Regions from separate parts of the Micromonospora sp. NPDC005171 genome, predicted to be linked through region 2. Evidence: riboswitches for the same ligand, from Rfam matches in the RefSeq annotation. Region 2 holds a riboswitch; the other holds the start of a gene.
What was found. Region 2 has a riboswitch for thiamine pyrophosphate ahead of ABZU74_RS33300 (ECF transporter S component). Riboswitches for the same ligand answer to the same signal wherever they lie in the genome.
Positions count from the first base shown of each region.

Region 1: it holds a riboswitch for thiamine pyrophosphate, as region 2 does, so the genes downstream of both, thiE (thiamine phosphate synthase) here and ABZU74_RS33300 (ECF transporter S component) in region 2, are expected to answer to the same signal.

Region 1 covers NZ_JBEXIM010000029.1:39,490-48,890, forward strand. Annotated here, with positions in the region: gene ABZU74_RS25820 (ThuA domain-containing protein) at 1-2,226, opposite strand, end outside; TPP riboswitch at 2,537-2,646, shown strand; gene thiE (thiamine phosphate synthase) at 2,641-3,267, shown strand; gene thiO (glycine oxidase ThiO) at 3,264-4,418, shown strand; gene thiS (sulfur carrier protein ThiS) at 4,409-4,609, shown strand; gene ABZU74_RS25840 (thiazole synthase) at 4,606-5,385, shown strand; gene ABZU74_RS25845 (thiamine phosphate synthase) at 5,382-6,122, shown strand; gene thiD (bifunctional hydroxymethylpyrimidine kinase/phosphomethylpyrimidine kinase) at 6,119-6,904, shown strand; gene thiC (phosphomethylpyrimidine synthase ThiC) at 6,922-8,514, shown strand; gene ABZU74_RS25860 (hypothetical protein) at 8,773-9,401, opposite strand, start outside.
Region 2 covers NZ_JBEXIM010000066.1:540-9,940, forward strand. Annotated here, with positions in the region: gene ABZU74_RS33270 (pirin family protein) at 1-584, shown strand, start outside; gene gndA (NADP-dependent phosphogluconate dehydrogenase) at 720-2,162, opposite strand; gene ABZU74_RS33280 (thiamine-binding protein) at 2,352-2,648, opposite strand; gene ABZU74_RS33285 (hypothetical protein) at 2,938-3,453, shown strand; gene ABZU74_RS33290 (energy-coupling factor transporter transmembrane component T) at 3,607-4,407, opposite strand; gene ABZU74_RS33295 (ABC transporter ATP-binding protein) at 4,404-5,834, opposite strand; gene ABZU74_RS33300 (ECF transporter S component) at 5,949-6,542, opposite strand; TPP riboswitch at 6,617-6,721, opposite strand; gene ABZU74_RS33305 (alpha/beta fold hydrolase) at 6,829-7,659, shown strand; gene ABZU74_RS33310 (AAC(3) family N-acetyltransferase) at 7,689-8,501, shown strand; gene ABZU74_RS33315 (SIS domain-containing protein) at 8,498-9,247, shown strand.

The DNA of each region.
Region 1 (9,401 bases), on a different contig from region 2:
GGCGCTGGAGAAGGTGACAGTCAACGGCGCCGCACCCGAGGTCGGGGTGGCGGACGCCGCCGCGATCGGCGCGCGGTCACCGGCGGTGTAGTCGATCCGGTAGACGCCGGAGTTGTCGTTGTTGCCGCCGAAGCCGCTGCCCCACTCGATCAGGTACAGCGCGCCGTCCGGACCGAACTCGAAGTCCATCGGCCGGATCATGCTCATGCCGGTGAGCAGCTGGTTGATGTCCACCAACGACTTGCCGTCGGGGGTCACCTGCATGGTGTACATCTTGTTCTGGTTCCACTCGCCGAGCAGAGCCTTGCCGTCGTAGTACGCCGGCCACTTGCGGGTGGAGTTGAGGTCGGCGTCGTAGCGGTAGACCGGGCCGCCCATCGGGGCGCCACCGCCGCCGATCTCCGGGTAACGCGCGTCACCGGCGTACCCGTAGTCGACGGTCGCGGGCACGACCGGCGGGAGGTTGGTCAGGCCGGTGTTGTTCGGCGAGTTGTTCACCGGCGCTGCGCAGTCGAACTTCGCGCCGCTCGGGCCGGACGGGAACGTGTAGTCGTTGTACGCCTCGTTCGTGCCCGTGCAGTACGGCCAGCCGTAGTTGCCGGGCGTCACGATGTTCCACTCGACCAGGCCACGGGGGCCCCGGTTCGGGTTGTCGGAGTTGGCGTCCGGCCCGTAGTCGCCGACGTACAGCGTGTTGGTCTTCGGGTCGGTGCCGATCCGGAACGGGTTGCGGAAGCCCATCGCGTAGATCTCCGGACGGGTCTTCTCGGTGCCCGGCGCGAAGAGGTTGCCGGCCGGAACGGTGTACGTCCCGTCGTCCTCCGGGTGGATCCGGATCACCTTGCCGCGCAGGTCGTTCGTGTTGGCCGAGGTGCGCTGCGCGTCGTAGTCCTGGCGGCCCGGCCGCTCGTCGAGCGGCGAGTACGAGTTCGACTCGAACGGGTTGGTGTTGTCACCGGTGGCCAGGTACAGGTTGCCGTTGCCGTCGAAGGTCATGCTGCCTCCGGCGTGGCAGCAGGTGTTGCGCTGGGTGTCTACCCGCAGCACCTGCTTCTCGCTGGCCGGGTCGATGGTGTCACCGGTCACCGTGAAGCGGGACAGCAGGTTACGGGTGACCCCGTCGTTCGGGGCGTAGTACAGGTACACCCACTTGTTGGTGGCGAAGTCCGGGTCGAGCCGGATGCCGATCAGGCCGTCCTCGTTGCCGGTGAAGACGTCCAGGTCGACGGCGGTGACGGTGTTGCCGGTGTCCGGCTTGATGATCTGCACGCGACCGTCGCGCTCGATGTAGAAGACCCGCCCGTCGGGGGCGATGTCCAGCTCCATCGGGTTGCTGGTGTTGCTGTCCAGGGAGACCTTCTCGAAGTTCGAGGTCTTCGAGGCGCCGCAGTCGGCGTTCTCGACGCCCGCCGCGGTGCGGATGCCGCCGAGCAGGTGGGACAGGAACTCGGGCTCGGCGTACGACTCCCGGGTGTGTCCGCCGCCGGTGTACCAGGAGCGACCACCGTCGAAGTCCTGACACCAGGAGGTCGGGTGGTCCGCCCCCATCGCGCCGGCACCCGGGGTGTAGCTCTTCTCGTCCAGACTGGCCAGCACGTGAACGTCCGGCCGGGGGTTGGTCTGGAAGTTGTACCACTCGTCGAACCGGGACCAGCGGTCCGGCAACCCGGCCGTTGACGGGTGCGCGTGGTCCTCCACCTTGACCGTGGCCTGCTGGTTCTGCGGGTGGTTGGCGAAGTACGCGCCGACCAGGTCGCCGTACCAGGCCCAGCTGTACTCGGTGTCCGATGCGGCGTGGATGCCGACGTAACCGCCACCGGCCTTCACGTACCGCTCGAACGCCGCCTGCTGGTCGGCGTTGAGCACGTCACCGGTGGTGGAGAGCCAGATCACCGCCTTGTACTTCGCCAGGTTGGCGTCGTTGAATACGGCGCCGTCCTCGGAGTTGTCCACTGTGAATCCGTTGGCGGCACCGAGTTGCTGGATAGCGGCGATGCCGGTGGGGATGGAGTCGTGCCGGAAACCGGCGGTCTTGGAGAAGATCAGGACGGAGAAGGGATCGTCGGCGGCCTGTGCCGCCTTCGGTGCAGCCTGGGCTGCCGGGGCTGCGGCCGGCGCCTCCTGCGGGGCCGCCTGTGCAGGCGTGCCGAACAGGGTGGTCGAGGCCATGGCCAGGGAGATCAGGGTTGCGGTGATGGGTACGCGGGCACGACGAGAACGGGACACGCCGCCTCCTGTGTCGTAGTGACAGAGCTCGCGGGAGTCGGCTCGCCGAAGGCCGTCCCTGATGGAGCCGGTGGTCACACCGTGTCAGGTGCCCCCACCGGCATTTTGTCGAATCGCTGAACAAATTAATTCGGCTCGCTCGATGTCGGGCAAGATGCAGACGGGTAACGGTTCTGCAACGGCGGGCGACATTCCGAACAGGACCGTATGAAGTGCCCATGGATCTTGGTCGTTCTGACGCGGTCCGGCCCACCGGCCGCCGCCGACCCCGCGCCTTGGCAGGCCGGCGGATCTGTCGTACGGTGACACGCAAGTAACCCACGGGAGCCCGGTGTACCGGGCTGAGAGGGGGGCTGACAGCCCCCGACCGTCGAACCTGATCCGGGTAATGCCGGCGCAGGGAGGAGCGTTGCCGTGCCGTCCCTGGGGCGATTGCATCTCATCACCGACACCCGACCCGGTCGCGACCCACTCGCAGTGGTCCGCGCCGCCCTCATCGTGGCCCACGCCGACCTGGTGGTGCAGGTCCGGGTCGAGGATTCCGCCACCGACCGCGAGGCGTACGACCTGACCCGGCGGGTGCTGGCGCTCTGCGCGTCCTACCAGGCGACCTGCCTGGTCAACGACCGGTTGCACGTGGCGCTGGCGGTGGGCGCCGCCGGTGGGCACGTCGGCGCCGACGACCTGCCGGTCGCCGCCGCCCGCCGGGTCCTCGGCCCCACCGGCGTGCTGGGCGCCACCGCCCGCGCGCCCGGCACGGCGAGCGAGGCAGTCGCGGCGGGCGCCAGCTACCTCGGCGTCGGGCCGTGCCACACCACAAGCACCAAGACCGGCCTGCCGGACCCCATCGGACCCGCCGGGGTACGCGCCGTGGTCGACGCGGTCGACGTCCCGGTCATCGCGATCGGCGGAGTGACCGCCGCCCGGGTGCCCGCGCTGCGCGCCGCCGGGGCGTACGGGGTGGCGGTGGTAGGTGCCGTCTCCACCGCCGCAGACCCGGCCCGGGCGACCGCCGAGCTGATCGAGGCCCTGACGTGCTGACCGGCCGGTCTCCGTCACCGCCGTCGAGCGACCGGGTCCGGCCGGACGTGGCAGTGGTGGGGGCGGGACCGATCGGGCTGGCGATCGCCTGGCGCTGCGCCGCGCGAGGGCTGCGGGTGGTGGTGCACGATCCGGCACCCGGCTCGGGGGCGTCGGCGGTGGCCGCCGGCATGCTCTCCCCGGTCGCCGAGGCGTACTTCGGTGAGCGGCAGCTGACCGGGTTGCTGCTGGCGTCCGCCGCCCGCTGGCCGGCGTTCGCCGCCGAGCTGACCGAGACGACCGGAGTCGAGATCGGCTACCGGGCCGAGGGCACACTGATGGTCGGGCTCACCGGCGACGACCTGGCCGAGGCGCGCCGGCTGTGGGCGTACCAGCAGGGGTTGGGCCTGCCCGTGACGCCGCTGCGTCCCAGCGAGCTGCGCGACCGCGAACCGGCGCTCGCCCCGCGGGTGCGCGGCGGCGCGCTCGCGCCCACCGACCACCAGGTCGACCCCAGGCTGCTGGTGCCGGCGCTGCGCACGGCCGCGCAGCGGGCCGGCGCGGTGCTCGTGCCGCAGCCGGTTCGGCACCTGTCCGACGTGGACGCGAGGGTCACCGTTGTCGCCGCCGGTTGCGGGGCCGCCGCGCTCACCGGCCTGCCCGTGCGGCCGGTGAAGGGCCAGATCCTCCGGCTCCGCGCGCCCGACGGCGTCGCGCCGGGCTTCCGGCACGTGATCCGGGGGTACGCCGACGGCGAGCACGTCTACCTGGTGCCCCGCGCCGACGGTGAGGTGGTGCTCGGCGCGACGGTCGAGGAGCGCTCGGACACCACCGTCACCGCAGGCGCCGTGCAGCGGCTGCTGCGCGCCGGGGTCGACCTGATGCCCGAACTGGCCGAGTACGACCTGGTCGAGGCGGTTGCGGGGCTGCGCCCGGGCACCCCGGACAACGCGCCGATCCTCGGGCCGCTGCCCGACCGACCGGACGTCCTGGCCGCCACCGGGCACCACCGGCACGGCATCGTGCTCACCCCGATCACCGCCGACCTGGTCGCCGATCTGGTGCTCGGCGGCGTACCCGACCCGCTGCTCGCGCCGTTGCGGGCCGACCGCTTCGGCGGTGCCGTGTTGGGCGGACCTGAACCGACGATGAAGGGGGACCGGTGGAGTTGACTGTGAACGGGGCCGGGCGCAGCGTCGCTGCCGGCGCGTCCGTTGCGGACCTGGTCGGCGACCTCGTGCCGCAGTCCCGTGGGGTGGCGGTCGCGGTCAACGGCGAGGTGGTGCCCCGGACCGGCTGGCCGGCCCGGACGCTGCGCGACGGCGACCGGGTCGAGGTGCTCACTGCGGCGCAGGGTGGGTGAGCGGCGTGCCGTTCGAGCTGGCCGGGCAGACCTTCACCTCGCGACTGATCCTGGGCACCGGCGGCGCAGCGAACCTGCACGTGTTGGAGCAGGCGATCCGAGCGTCCGGCACCGAGCTGGTGACGCTGGCGCTGCGCCGGGTGGGCACCGCGCCGGGCTCCACCGGCGGTCTGCTGGAGTTGCTGGACCGGTGCGGCGTACGCCTGCTGCCGAACACCGCCGGCTGCCACACCGCCACCGAGGCGGTGAAGGTGGCGCGGCTGGCCCGGGACGCGTTCGACACCGACTGGGTGAAGCTGGAGGTGATCGGCGACGAGCGGACCCTCCTGCCCGACGGGGTGGAGCTGCTCCGCGCCGCCGAGGAGTTGGTCGCCGACGGCTTCACAGTGCTGCCGTACACAAGCGACGACCCGGTTCTCGCCCGTCGCCTCGCCGACGTGGGCTGCGCCGCCGTGATGCCGGCCGGCTCGCCGATCGGTTCGGGGCTGGGCATCGGCAACCCGCACCACATTCGACTCATCCGGCAGGGTGTGGACGTGCCGGTGATCCTCGACGCCGGCATCGGCACCGCGTCCGACGCGGCGCTGGCGATGGAACTGGGCTGTGACGGGGTGCTGCTGGCGAGCGCCGTCACCCGGGCGGCCGATCCGGTGGCGATGGCCACCGCCATGCGGTACGCGGTCGAGGCCGGCCGACTGGCCGCCGGCGCGGGCCGGATCGAGCGCCGTTTCCACGCCCTCGCCTCCACCCCCGACGAGGGAAGACCCGAGCTGTGACCCCGCCGTCAGGGGTTGTCGTGCTGACCGACCGGCTCGTCGCGCGGGCCGGGCTGGAGCGGGTGGTGGCGGGAGCCGTGGCCGGGGGAGTGCGCTGGGTGGTGCTGCGGGAGAAGGACCTGCCCCGCGCCGAACGCGCCGCCCTCGCCGCCGACCTGCGCGCGATCCTCGCCGACGTCGGCGGAACCCTCATCGTGGCCGGCCCCGACCCGCTCGGCGGCGACGCCGTGCACCTGCCCGCCGCCGGCCCGTACCCGCCGCCACCCCACGGCCTGGTCGGCCGCTCCTGCCACCACCAGGCCGAGCTGAACCGCCTGACCACCGAGCACTACGCCACCATCTCCCCGGTCTGGCCCACAAAGACAAAACCCGGCTACGGCCCTCCGCTGGGCCCGGACGGCCTGCGAAAGCTGGTCGAGTCCAGCCCGGTGCCCCTGCTCGCCCTCGGCGGAGTCGAGACACCAGAACAGGTAACCGCCTGCGTCGAGGCGGGAGCCGTCGGAGCAGCAGTCCTGGGCGCACTAATGCGAGCCAAAGACCCCGCCGAAACAGCCGCCACCCTGACCAGCGCTTATGTCGAGGCGGTCACCCCTGAGCTTCTTGAACCCGGCGCGGGGTCAGCCAGGTCCCCACGACGGGGGCTGCGGCCGACCGTGCCCACGCAGGGATCAAGCCTGACCGCCCGGAGTGGGCACGGTCGGCCGCAGCCCCAAACCGTAACCAGGGAAGAACAATGACCCCGCGAACACTGCTGACCATCGCCGGCTCGGACTCCGGCGGCGGCGCAGGCATCCAGGCCGACCTCAAGGTCTTCGCCGCGCTGGGCGCGTACGGCACCAGCGTCCTCACGGCCGTCACCGCGCAGAACACCCGGGGTGTCGACGCGGTGCTGCCGCTGCCCCCGCGCACTGTCACCGAACAGTTGGACAGCGTGCTCACCGACTTCGCCGTCTGCGCGGTCAAGACGGGGATGCTCGGCACCCCGGCGATCGCTGACGTGGTGGCCGAGGCGGCCCGGGACGGTCGGCTGCCTCAGCTCGTCGTCGACCCGGTGCTTGTCGCCACGAGTGGTCACCAGCTCGGCGTGGTGGGCGCGGTGGAGCGGCTGCTGCCGTACGCCACCGTGGCGACCCCGAACTGCGCGGAGGCCGCGGCGATCACCGGACGCCCGGTGGACGACGTGGCCGCGATGGTCGTGGCCGCCGAGGCCCTCGCGGCCGGCGGCCCGGAGTACGTGGTGGTCACGGGCGGTGACCTGGACGGGGGCGAGGCGGTCGACGTGCTGCACGGCGGCGGCGTCACCACCCTGCTGCGGGCTCCCCGGGTGACGACCCGGCACACCCACGGCACCGGGTGTTCGTTCTCGGCGGCGATAGCGGTGCGGCTCGGGCTGGGCGATCCGGTGCCGGCCGCCGTGGGGGCCGCCAAGGAGTACGTGCTCCGTGCGCTGACCGGCGCGCGGGGTTGGGAGCTGGGCGCGGGGCGCGGGCCGCTGAACCACTTCGGCTGGTCCGCTTGATCACCAGGGAGGCTGTCATGCACGCACGAGGCAAGGTGTACGTCGAGGGTTCGCGGCCGGATGTCCGGGTGCCGTTCGCGGAGGTGGGGCTGACCGGGGACCTGCCGCCGGTGCGGCTCTACGACACGTCCGGTCCTGGTTCGGACCCGGAGGTGGGGCTGCCGCCGCTGCGCGGGCCGTGGATCGCCGAGCGGGGTGACGTGGCACCAGTGCGGGGTGCGGGCACGCCGTTGGCCGGGGTGGACGGTCGCCGGCCCACCCAGCTCGCGTACGCGCGGGCCGGTGTGGTGACGCCGGAGATGGAGTTCGTGGCGATCCGGGAGAACGTCGACCCGGAACTCGTGCGGGCCGAGATCGCCGCCGGCCGGGCGGTGCTTCCGCTCAACGTGAACCACCCGGAGTGCGAGCCGGCGATCATCGGTAAGGCGTTCCTGGTCAAGGTGAACGCCAACATCGGCACCTCGGCGGTCAGCTCGTCGGTCGCGGAGGAGGTGGAAAAGCTGACCTGGGCCACCCGCTGGGGCGCGGACACCGTGATGGACCTGTCCACGGGGAAGCGGATCCACGAGACCCGTGAGGCGATCGTGCGGAACTCGCCGGTGCCGATCGGGACGGTGCCGATCTACCAGGCGCTGGAGAAGGTGGGCGGCGACCCGGTGAAGCTGAGCTGGGAGGTGTTCCGGGAAACCGTGATCGAGCAGGCCGAGCAGGGCGTGGACTACATGACGGTGCACGCCGGGGTGCTCCTGCCGTACGTGCCGTTGGCCGTGGACCGGGTCACCGGCATCGTGTCCCGAGGCGGTTCGATCATGGCGGCGTGGTGCCTGGCGCACCATGAGGAGAACTTCCTCTACACCAACTTCGAGGAGCTGTGCGCGATCCTCGCGCGCTACGACGTGACGTTCTCCCTCGGTGACGGGCTGCGCCCCGGCTCGATCGCCGACGCCAACGACGAGGCGCAGTTCGCCGAGCTGCGCACCCTCGGCGAGCTGACGAAGATCGCCTGGGCGTACGACGTCCAGGTGATGATCGAGGGCCCCGGCCACGTGCCGATGCACAAGATCAAAGAGAACGTGGACCTGCAGCAGGAGTGGTGCCACGAGGCGCCCTTCTACACGCTCGGTCCGCTGACCACCGACATCGCGCCCGCGTACGACCACATCACCTCTGCGATCGGCGCCGCGATGATCGGCATGTTCGGCACCGCGATGCTCTGCTACGTCACCCCGAAGGAACACCTCGGCCTGCCGGACCGGGACGACGTGAAGGCGGGCGTGATCGCGTACAAGATCGCGGCGCACGCGGCGGACCTGGCCAAGGGGCACCCCGGTGCGCAGGCCTGGGACGACGCCCTGTCGAAGGCGCGGTTCGAGTTCCGCTGGGAGGATCAGTTCAACCTCTCGCTGGACCCGGAGACGGCGCGCTCGTACCACGACGCGACCCTGCCCGCGGAGCCGGCGAAGACCGCCCACTTCTGCTCGATGTGTGGCCCGAAGTTCTGCTCCATGAAGATCACCCAAGAGCTCAAGGAGTACGCGGCGCGCGGCATGAAGGACAAGTCGGAGGAGTTCGTCTCCGGCGGCGGCCGGGTCTACCTACCGCTCGCCTGACCCCGGGCGGCCGCAGGCCTCGCGCGTTCGGCCTGCGTGGCCCGGTGCGCGGGGTGTCTCGTGCCGCGCGGGGTGTCGCGTGCCGCGCCGGGGTGTCGCGTGCCCGCGCCGGGGTGCCGCGTGGGGTGATCGACTCGGGTTCATTGATGTCGGGGTGTCCGGCTGCGTGGGACCGCCCGGTATCAGTGAACCCGAGTCGATCAGCGTCGACCGTTCGGTGCGGCTGTGCGCTACGTGGTGAACCAGTCGCGCGGCGGGTCAGTCGCGGTGGTGTCGACCGGTGGAGCGCAACGACCGGCGGCCGTTCTCCTGCTCGGGTTCGTTGTCCGACACCGGCTTGCTCAGACCGGCCACCCAGTCGACGAATTCCTCGTCCTGGGTCGCCAGCGGCTCCGCTTCGTCCGACGTCTTCGGGCTCTCCTCGTCGGCGCGGGATCGGTTGCGGCGGAACAACCCGCCGAGCCGCCCGCGCCGGGAGGACTGTTCGGCCACCTTCGGTGGCGTCGGCGTTGCCGACGTGGCGTCGGTAGGCGTCAGATCGCCGGTGCCGGTGCCGGTGCCGGTGCCGGTGCCGGTGCCGGTGCCTGTGACGGTGGCGGTGGCGCTGTCGGTGGTGGCGGTGGCGCTGTCGGTAGCGGCGCTGCCGGTGGCGGCACCGGAAGGTGCGCCCCCCCGGCCCGGGAACTCCGGCGCGCCCGGGCGCTCGGCCGGAGCGGTCGTCTCGCTGGCTCCGGTCGGCGCTGTGCGCGCCGTCGAGCTGCCCTGCGGCCCTGCCGACCCGCCACGCCGAGAAGTGTCGAACGCGTTCCAGGTGCCGGCCCGGCTCAGGTCCGGCAACGGTGCCCGATGCCGGGACCTGGGCGTCGGCCCGGCAGACTCGTCGGGCG
Region 2 (9,401 bases):
TCGAGACCCACCCGCACCAGGACATGGAGATCGTGACCTGGGTGCTGCGCGGTTCCCTGGTGCACCAGGACTCCACCGGGCACTCCGGGGTGATCTACCCGGGTCTGGCCCAGCGGATGAGCGCTGGCACCGGCATCCTGCACTCCGAAAAGAACGACGCCTGGCGGCTCAACAACCAGGAGCCGCACAGCGACCCGGTGCACTTCGTGCAGATGTGGGTGCTCCCCGACGAGCAGGGCGTCGATCCCGGCTACGAGCAACTGGAGATCGAGGACGGGCTGCTTCGCGGTGGCCTGGTGCCGATCGCCTCCGGAATGGACCGCTACGACGGCGCGTCCGCGATCCGGATCCGCAACCGGTACGCGACCCTGCACGCCGCCCGTCTCGCCCCCGGCGACGAGGTCACCATCCCCGACGCGCCCTTCGTGCACCTCTACGTGCCCAACGGCACGGTCACCCTGGAGGGCAGCGGCCCGCTCGACAGTGGCGACGCCGCCCGGCTCACCATGACCGGTGGCCGGCGGGTCAGCGCCGACGAACCGGCCGAGATCCTGGTCTGGGAGATGCACGCCACTGTCGGCTGACCGTCAGCCGCGCGGGAGCCGCCACCGCACCCCATGATCTCGCCCGAACATGGATGTAGTGGTCTCCCCACCCGGGGGAGACCACTACATCAAGGATCGAGCACGATCACGGCGGTGCGCAGGGCACCGCCCGGGCTACGCCGGGGACTCGTTACGGTCCGCGGCCCAGGTGGTGTGGAACGAGCCGTCGCGGTCCACCCGCTGGTAGGTGTGCGCACCGAAGTTGTCCCGCAGACCCTGGATCAGCGCGGCCGGCAGCCGCTCCGCGCGCAACGCGTCGAAGTACGCCAGCGACGACGAGAACGCCGGCGTCGGCACACCGGCCCGGGTCGCGTCGGCCACCACCCGCCGCCAGCTCGGCACGCCGGCGCTGACCGCCTCGGCGAAGTACGGGGCCACCAGCAGCGTCGGCAGGTCGGGCTGCTCGTCGTACGCCTCGCGGATCCGGTTGAGGAAGCGGGCCCGGATGATGCAACCGCCCCGCCAGATCGTCGCGGTGCCACCGAGGTCGATGTCCCAGTTGTATTCCTGGCTGCCCGCGCGGATGTGGTCGAAGCCCTGCGCGTACGCGACGATCTTGGAAGCGAGCAGCGCCCGGCGGACGTCCTCGACGAAGGCCTCCCGGTCGGTGACCTGCCACTTCTCACCCGCGTCGGGGAACGCCCGGCGGGCCGCCTCACGCTGGTCGACGTGCCCGGAGAGCGAGCGGGCGAAGGTCGCCTCGGCGATCCCGGTGATCGGGATGCCCAGGTCCAGGGCGCTCTGCACGGTCCACCGACCGGTGCCCTTCTGCTCGGCCCGGTCCTGCACGATGTCCACGAACGGCCGGCCGGTCGCCGCGTCGGTGTGCGCGAGCACGTCGGCGGTGATCTCGATAAGGAACGACTCCAGCTCGCCGTTGTTCCACTCCCGGAAGATCTCCGCGATCGCGGCCGGCGTCGCGTCCAGGCCCGCCCGGAGCAGGTCGTACGCCTCGGCGATGAGCTGCATGTCGGCGTATTCGATGCCGTTGTGCACCATCTTGACGAAGTGCCCGGCGCCGTCCGGCCCGACGTGCGTGCAGCACGGCACGCCGTCCACCTGGGCGGCGATCTTCTCGAACATCGGCCCGAGCTTCGCGTACGACTCGGCGGAGCCGCCCGGCATGATGCTCGGCCCGCGCAGCGCGCCCTCCTCGCCACCGGAGACGCCGGTGCCGCTGAAGTGCAGCCCCTGCGCCCGCAACGCCTCTTCGCGGCGGCGGGTGTCGGCGAAGTGGGCGTTGCCACAGTCGACGATGATGTCGCCCTCGTCGAGCAGCGGCACCAACTCGTCGATCACCGCGTCGGTGGGTGCGCCAGCCTTGACCATGACGATGACCGCGCGGGGTCGTTCCAGTGACGCCACGAAATCGGCCATCGTCTCGCCCGGCACGAACGTGCCCTCGTCGCCGTGCTCGGCGACCAGGCTGCGGGTGCGCTCCGGCGAGCGGTTGTGCACCGCCACCGTGAAGCCGTTGCGGGCCAGGTTGCGGGCCACGTTGCGACCCATCACCGCCAGCCCGGTCACACCGATTTGTGCCCTCGCCTGATCAGCCATTCGTGCCGCCACCTCTCGTCACACCACTATCAGCGTTTGGAAACTTACCGTGATGTGAGCCGATCCGGGTCAGTGATCGGCGTCGCGTTACCGCACGTGATGTGGACGTTGCCGGGGCCGCTTGGGCCTCTGGCAATGGTTCGGTGAGCGCCGCGCAGGGAAACGTGTCGTCATTCCGGGCCCCGCGCGTCAGCCTTCGGCGAGACGGGCTTCGATTCGGGCGATCTTCCCGGTCAGCGCGTCAGTGACCCCGGGCCGGACGTCGGCCTTGAGCACCACACTCACCCGGGGCGCCCGCGCGGCGACCACGTCGACCGCCTGCTTCACCACCGCCATCACCTCGTCCCACTCACCCTCGACAGTGGTGAACATGGCATCGGTCCGGTTGGGCAGACCGGACGCACGGACCACCCGCACCGCCTCGGCGACCAGGTCACCAACGGAGTCGTCACCGCCGAGCGGGGTGATCGAGAACGCGATCAGCATGTGCCGATCGTGCCAGTAAAACCGGATGCGCGTCGGTCGAGCGGTGGCTACGGTACGGACATGCGTAACTGACGCCCCAATTCCGAGCCGGCCCGCCGTCCCGCGTCGCGGTCCGTGCGCTCCCGGGCGTCCCGCATTTCCTTCCCGCCGTTCGGCGGCGCTGGCCCTGCCCGACCCGGTGAGCAGTCCCTTCCCCACTCGACCGTCGCGCAACGACGGTCACCAGCCGATCCGACCGACCGCCGCAGCGCGGGACCGGCCGTGCCGGTCGGCACTGAAGGAGGCCCGGATGCCTGCCAGGCGTAACCCGAAGAAGACCCGTACCCCGAGAGCGACGCCGCTCGGCGTCGACCCGGCGGCCGGCCACGGCCCGCTGCCACCCGCCCTACCGGCCCTCGGCCGCACTGTCGAACCGGCCCTGCCGGCGGTGCTGGTGGAGCCGGGAGCGCTGACCGAGCCGGCGCTGCTGGCGGTGCTCGCCGAGCCGGCGCTGCCGGCGGCTGTCCTGGCCGAGGTGACGTCGACGGTCGACCTGCCGGCTGCGGTCGACCTGCCGGCACGGGTCGACCTGCCGGCACGGGTCGACCTGCCGGCACGGGTCGACGTGCCGGCACGGGTCGACGTGCCGGCACGGGTCGACGTGCCGGCGGTTGTCGACGCGCCGACGGTGGGAGATCTGCCGAAGCCGGACGGGCGACCGAAGGCACCGACGGCTGGCCCGCCGCAGGGCGGCGGTAGTCGCTCCGGCGGCGGCCGCAGCCAGCAGGCCGGCCAGGCCCGCCGCTACGCCTTCCGCCGCAGCTGACCAACCCACCCCCGGCCCGTGCGTGGGCGGACGCTGGGTGGTGACAGCAAAATCAGGGATGTAGTGGCCTCCATCGCCAGCGAGGCCACTACATCCCTGATGTAGTGCGGATCTTGCCGCCGGCCGCCGGCCGCCGGCCGCGCGGCGGTGGGGTCAGCTGATCAGGGGGCGGAAGGTGCCCAGGAGGACGCTCGTGGTGAGGGCGGCTGCGGCGAGCACGACGGCGCCGGCGATGAGGAGGGTGTCGGCGCGGGTGAAGCGCTGCCGGCGAGCGACGGTGCGGGGTGTGCCGGCGTCGAAGCCCCGGGCGTCCATCGCCACGGCCAGCCGGGTGCCTCGACGGATCGCCCCCACCAGCAGCGCGAACGCGGTGGAGGCGAAGAGCCGCAGCTTCGACAGCGGGTTGCGGCCCGCGTCGACGCCCCGCGCGCGCCGAGCCATGCTGATCATCTGCCACTCCTGACCGAGCAGCGGCACCAACCGGAACGCGGCCAGCGCCCCGATGGCGAACCGGGCCGGCGCCTTCGCGTTCTGGATCAACGCGTCGGCCAGGTCGGTGGGGTCGGTGGTCGCGAAGACGATGACACCGGGCAGCGCCACCGCGAACACCCGCAGCACCAGGCCGAGCGCGGTGAGCAGCACGCCGGTGCTCACCAGCACCGGCCCCGCGTCCAGCAGGACCCGGCCGGACCGGTCGGCCGCGAACAGCACCAGGGTGACCAGGATGCCGGCGGCACTGAGCAGCAGCGGCCAGGCCCGTCGGGCGAGCACCCGGTAGCGGATGCCGAACAGCGGCAGGACGGCCAGTTCGAGTGCGATGGCGATCGCCGGGGCCACCGGGTCCAGGGTCGCCAGCAGGGTGAACGAGAAGACCAGTGCGGCGGCGACCTTCGCCACCGGGTTGCGGCGGGCCAACGGCGCGTCCGGCGCGGCGACCGGCTCGATGCTGATCATCGTTCGTGGTCCGGGGCGCGGTGCAGGGTGACGGTGCGGTCGGCGAGCGCGGCCACGAAGTCCGCGTCGTGGGTGACAGTGACCACGCCGTGCCCGGCGTCGCGCAGGTCGGCGAAGAGGTCGACCAACTCCCGCCAGGTCCGCCGGTCCTGGCCGAAGGTGGGTTCGTCGCAGATCAGCAGGCGGGGCGCGGTGGCCAGGGCGGTCGCCACGCTCAGCCGCCGCGCCTCACCACCGGAGAGGGTGTACGGGTTGGCGGCGGCGAGCCGGGCCAGCCGCAGCCGTTCCAGCAGCCCGGCCACGGTTTCCTTGACGACCGCCTCGGGTTGACCGGTGCGGCGCGGGCCGAGCGCCAACTCGTCGAAGACGGTGCTGGTGACGAACTGGTGCTCCGGATCCTGGAAGACCGACCCGATCCGTCGGGCCAGCGCGGGGGCCCGCCACCGGTGCGGGGGAGTGCGGTGGTCCGGGCCGGCCAACTCGGCGGACGCGGTGACCCGCCCGCTGCCCGGCCGGAGCAGACCGCCGAGCAGCAACGCCAGTGTGGACTTGCCGGCGCCGTTCGGTCCGCGTACGGCGAGTGCCTCACCGGCGCGTACCGCCAGGTCGGTGGCGCCCAGCCGGGACGGCAGGCCGAGCCGGTCGGCGGTGAGCAACAGCTCCCCGGGGCCGGCGGTGGCCGCCCGGGGCGCGATGGGGTGACCGGGCACCCAGACCCCCTCGGCGGCCAGGGCGGCGCCGTGGGCGGCGAAGACGGCCTCGGGTGTGCCGTCCGCGCGGACGCCGCCACCCGGTTCCAGGACGACCACCCGGTCGACAAGCGGCAGGGCCTCGGCGACCCGGTGCTCGACCAGGATCAGCGTGGTGTCGGCGTCCAGCGCGCCGGCGACCGCCTGCCGGACCAGGTCGGCCCCGGCCGGGTCGAGGTTGGCGGTCGGTTCGTCGAGCAGCAGCAGGGCGGGGCGCAGGGCCAGCGCGCCGGCCAGGGCGAGGCGTTGCTGCTCGCCGCCGGAGAGCGCCGCGGTGTGGCGGTCCCGGGAGTACGGGAAGCCGACCCGGTGCAGCGCCTCGTCCACCCGGGGCCAGATCTCGTCGGCCGGCACTCCCCGGTTCTCCAGCCCGAACGCGACGTCGTCGCCGCAGCGCGCCATCACCAGCTGGGTCTCCGGGTCCTGGAAGACGATGCCGACCCGTTCCCGCCCCTTGCGCGGGTCGAGCCCGTCGATCTCGACGGTGCCCTCCTGCTCGCCGGAGTCGTCCGGAAGCAGCCCGGCCAGCGCGCTGAGCAGCGTGCTCTTACCGGCCCCCGACGGCCCGAGCAGCAAAACCCGCTCTCCGGCCTCGACCCGCAGGTCAACCCCGCGCACCGCCCACGCGCGCCGCCCCGCGTGCCGCCACCCGAACCCCCGCAGCAAAACCCCGCCCACCAGACCACCCCCTCCCAGCCCTCAGGCCCCCGGCCACCTCGTTGATCAAAAGGTTTGCGTCAGAAGATCGGCTCCTGTTGACGCAAACCTCCTGATCAACGCCATTGGGTGGGGTCAGATCAGGGCGCGGTTCCGGCCTGCGGGGAAGCGGTCCAGGACGCCGGTGTTGGCCAGGGCCTGGGTCAGCAGCCAGCCGCCGAAGCCGGCGATCACTGTGGCGCTGACGATGGTGAGCAGCGCGTAAGGGATGCGGTAGTCGGTCAGCTCGTAGTCGACGTTCCAGACGAAGAAGTCGAACAGCGCGGCGCTGAGGCCGGTCAGCGCGCCGGCGAACACCGCTGTCGGCAGCCGGAACGACCGGTACCGGAAGGCGGCGAAGGCCAGTTCGGCGCCGATGCCCTGCACGATGCCCTGCGGGATCACCGTGCCGGCCCACTGGCTGCCCAACAGCGCGGACAGGACCGCAGCCACGGTCTCGCAGTAGAGCGCGGCACCGGGCTTGCGGATGACCAGCCCGCCGATCACCGCCGGCATCAGCCAGACGCCATAGAGCAGCGTCTGCGCCGGCGGGAAGAAGGCGAACGCGCCCTCGGTGGCGCTCCAGACCAGGCCCCAGGCCCAGAAGATGACGCCGAAGGCGACCGCGATCACCGAGGCGACCACAATGTCGATGGTGCGCCAACGGTGTGTGTCGGTGGTGGATTTCATGTGGTGCTCCCAGTTCGTGAGTGCGAACCAGGAGAAGACGCACGCCGCGTCCGGTGGCACCGGACTGCGGCGCGGCTGGAGGTCGACCGAACTCCCTGCGCTGGCATTACCCAGATCAGGTTCGAGGGTCTGCGGGCGTGCCCGCACTCTCAGCGCTGTGCGCTCCCCTGTCGGATATGAAGTTGTCTCGCTGACGCTAACACCGACCGGGGTCGCGGGCCCAGCAGGGCATCCGTCTGACCTGCGGGAGCGACCCGCCCGCCGCCGGCTGGGTACGCTTCCGATCATGCGGGTTGACGCGCGAGGCTTCACGTTCGAGGTGACCGTCGGCGGTCCGGCGGACGGCGTACCCGTCCTGCTGCTGCACGGTTTCCCGCAACACAGCGGCGAGTGGGACGACGTGGTGCCGACGCTGCACGCGGGTGGGCTGCGCACGTACGCGCTGGACCAGCGCGGTTACTCACCCGGCGCCCGGCCCACCGCCGTGGCCGACTACCGGATCCCCGAGCTCGTCGCCGACGTGGTGGCGGTGCTCGACGCGCTCGGGCTGGACGCCGTCCACCTGGTCGGCCACGACTGGGGCGCCATCGTGGCCTGGGCGGTTGCCGCCCGGCACCCTGAGCGGGTGCACACGCTGACAGCGGTGTCCGTACCGCATCCGGCGGCCATGGCGCACGCCCTGAGCACCGACGCCCAGCAGAAGGCCCGCTCGTCGTACATCGCGCTGTTCCGCAAGCCGGAGAAGGCGGAGAAGGTGCTGCTGGCATGGCACGCCACAGCGCTGCGCAAGCTGCTTGGCGGGGTGGGCGACACGTCCCGGGTGAACCGGTACGCCGACCCGATGCGCGAGCCGGGGGCGCTCACTGCCGCACTGAACTGGTACCGGGCGATGTCCCGCGCCGACCTGGCCGGCGTCGGCCCGGTCGCGGTGCCCACCACGTACGTCTGGAGTGACCGGGACGTCGCCATCGGCCGGACCGCCGCCGAGGCGTGCGCGGCGAACGTCACCGGCGACTACCGCTTCGTGCAGCTGCCCGGGGTGAGTCACTGGATCCCGGACGCGGTGCCGGCCCCGCTCGCCGAGGCGATCCTGGCCCGAGCCGGCGGAACGGCCTGAGCCGTGCGGGCCAGCGAGGGAAAGCCGTCGTGACGACGGACGCCAGCGGGCCGGGCAGCCGTCGCTCGATCGCCGCGCAGCTGCGCGTGCTGGGCGTACGCCCCGGGGCGACGCTGCTGGTGCACGCCGCGCTGCGTTCGCTGGGCTTCGTCGCCGGCGGCCCGCACGCGGTGGTGCTCGCCCTGCGCGACGCGCTCGGCCCGGACGGCACGATCGTCGTGCCCACCCACACGCCGGACAACAGCGACCCCGCGCAGTGGCGCAACCCGCCGGTGCCGGCGGGCTGGTGGCCGCTGATCCGCTCGGAGATGCCGGGCTTCGACCCGGCGGTCACCCCGAGCCGGTTCATGGGTGTGCTCGCCGAGACCGTCCGCGGCTGGCCGGGTGCGCTGCGCAGCTCACACCCGCACGTGTCGTTCGCCGCGCTCGGCCCGGCCGCCGAGCAGGTGGTGGCCGGGCACACCCTGGCCGACATGCTCGGTGAGGGCTCCCCGCTGGCCCGTCTCTACGACCTGGACGCCGACGTGTTGCTGCTCGGCGTGGACCACTCGGTGAGCACCTCGCTGCACCTGGCCGAGTACCGCTGCCCCGGCTCGCCCCGCGAGCGGCTCGGTGCCGCAGTGCGCACCGGCGACGGTGCTCGGGAATGGGTGTGGTGGCAGGACGTACGGCTCGACGCGGACGACTTCGCCGCGTTGGGCGAGGACCTGGAGGCAACCGGGGCGGTACGCACCGCGCCGGTCGGCACCGGGACCGGGACCGGCAGGTTGATGCGCCAGCGGGCGGCGGTCGACTTCGCGGTTCGTTGGCTGGCCCGCAATCGAGCGACGGAGGACGTATGACGGTGAGTGCCGAGGACTACCTGGCAGTGGTGACCGAGACGATCGGCCGGGTGGCCGCCAGCCAACGGGAGGCGGTGGGGCGGGCCGCCGACCTGATCGCCGAGGCCGTCCAAGCCGACGGCGTGGTGCACGCGTTCGGCACCGGGCACTCGGAGGCCCTCGCCATGGAGATCGCCGGACGGGCCGGCGGTCTGGTGCCGACCAACCGGATCGCGCTACGCGACCTGGTGCTGCTCGGCGGCGAACCGGCCGAACGGCTCGGCCCGCTGCTGGAACGGGACCCGGCCGTCGCGCACCGCCTCTACGAGTTGGCCCCGGTGCGTCCCACCGACGTCTTCGTGCTCGCCTCGAACTCCGGCGTCAACGGCGCGATGGTGGAGTTCGCCTCGCTGGTGAAGGAGCACGGTCACGGGCTGGTGGCGATCACCTCGGCGCAGCACTCCGGCCGGATGACCTCCCGGCACCCGTCCGGGCGCAAGCTGAGCGACCTGGCCGACGTGGTGCTCGACAACGGCGCGCCGTACGGCGACGCCACGCTGCCCCTGCCCGGTGGCGGCGCGGTCGGCGCGGTCTCCTCGATCACCGCGGCGCTGCTGGCCCAGCAGGTGACGGTGGAGGTGGTGGCGCGGTTGTTGGCGGCGGGGGAGCGGCCACCGGTCTACCTGTCGGCGAACATCCCGGACGGCGACGCGCACAACAACGAGCTGGAGGCTCGGTACGCGGGCCGGATCCGCCGCGGGTCCTGACGCCGCTGGCGTGGTGCTGCTCCCGGTCGCCGGGCAGGGGCTCGGCCTGGTGCCCTGGACCGCGCACACCGACCTGGCGGTCCGGCTGGCGCTCGGCTGGTGCCGGACGGCGGGCACGGGCTGCGGCGGCCGACCTGCGTCCCTGAGATGAACG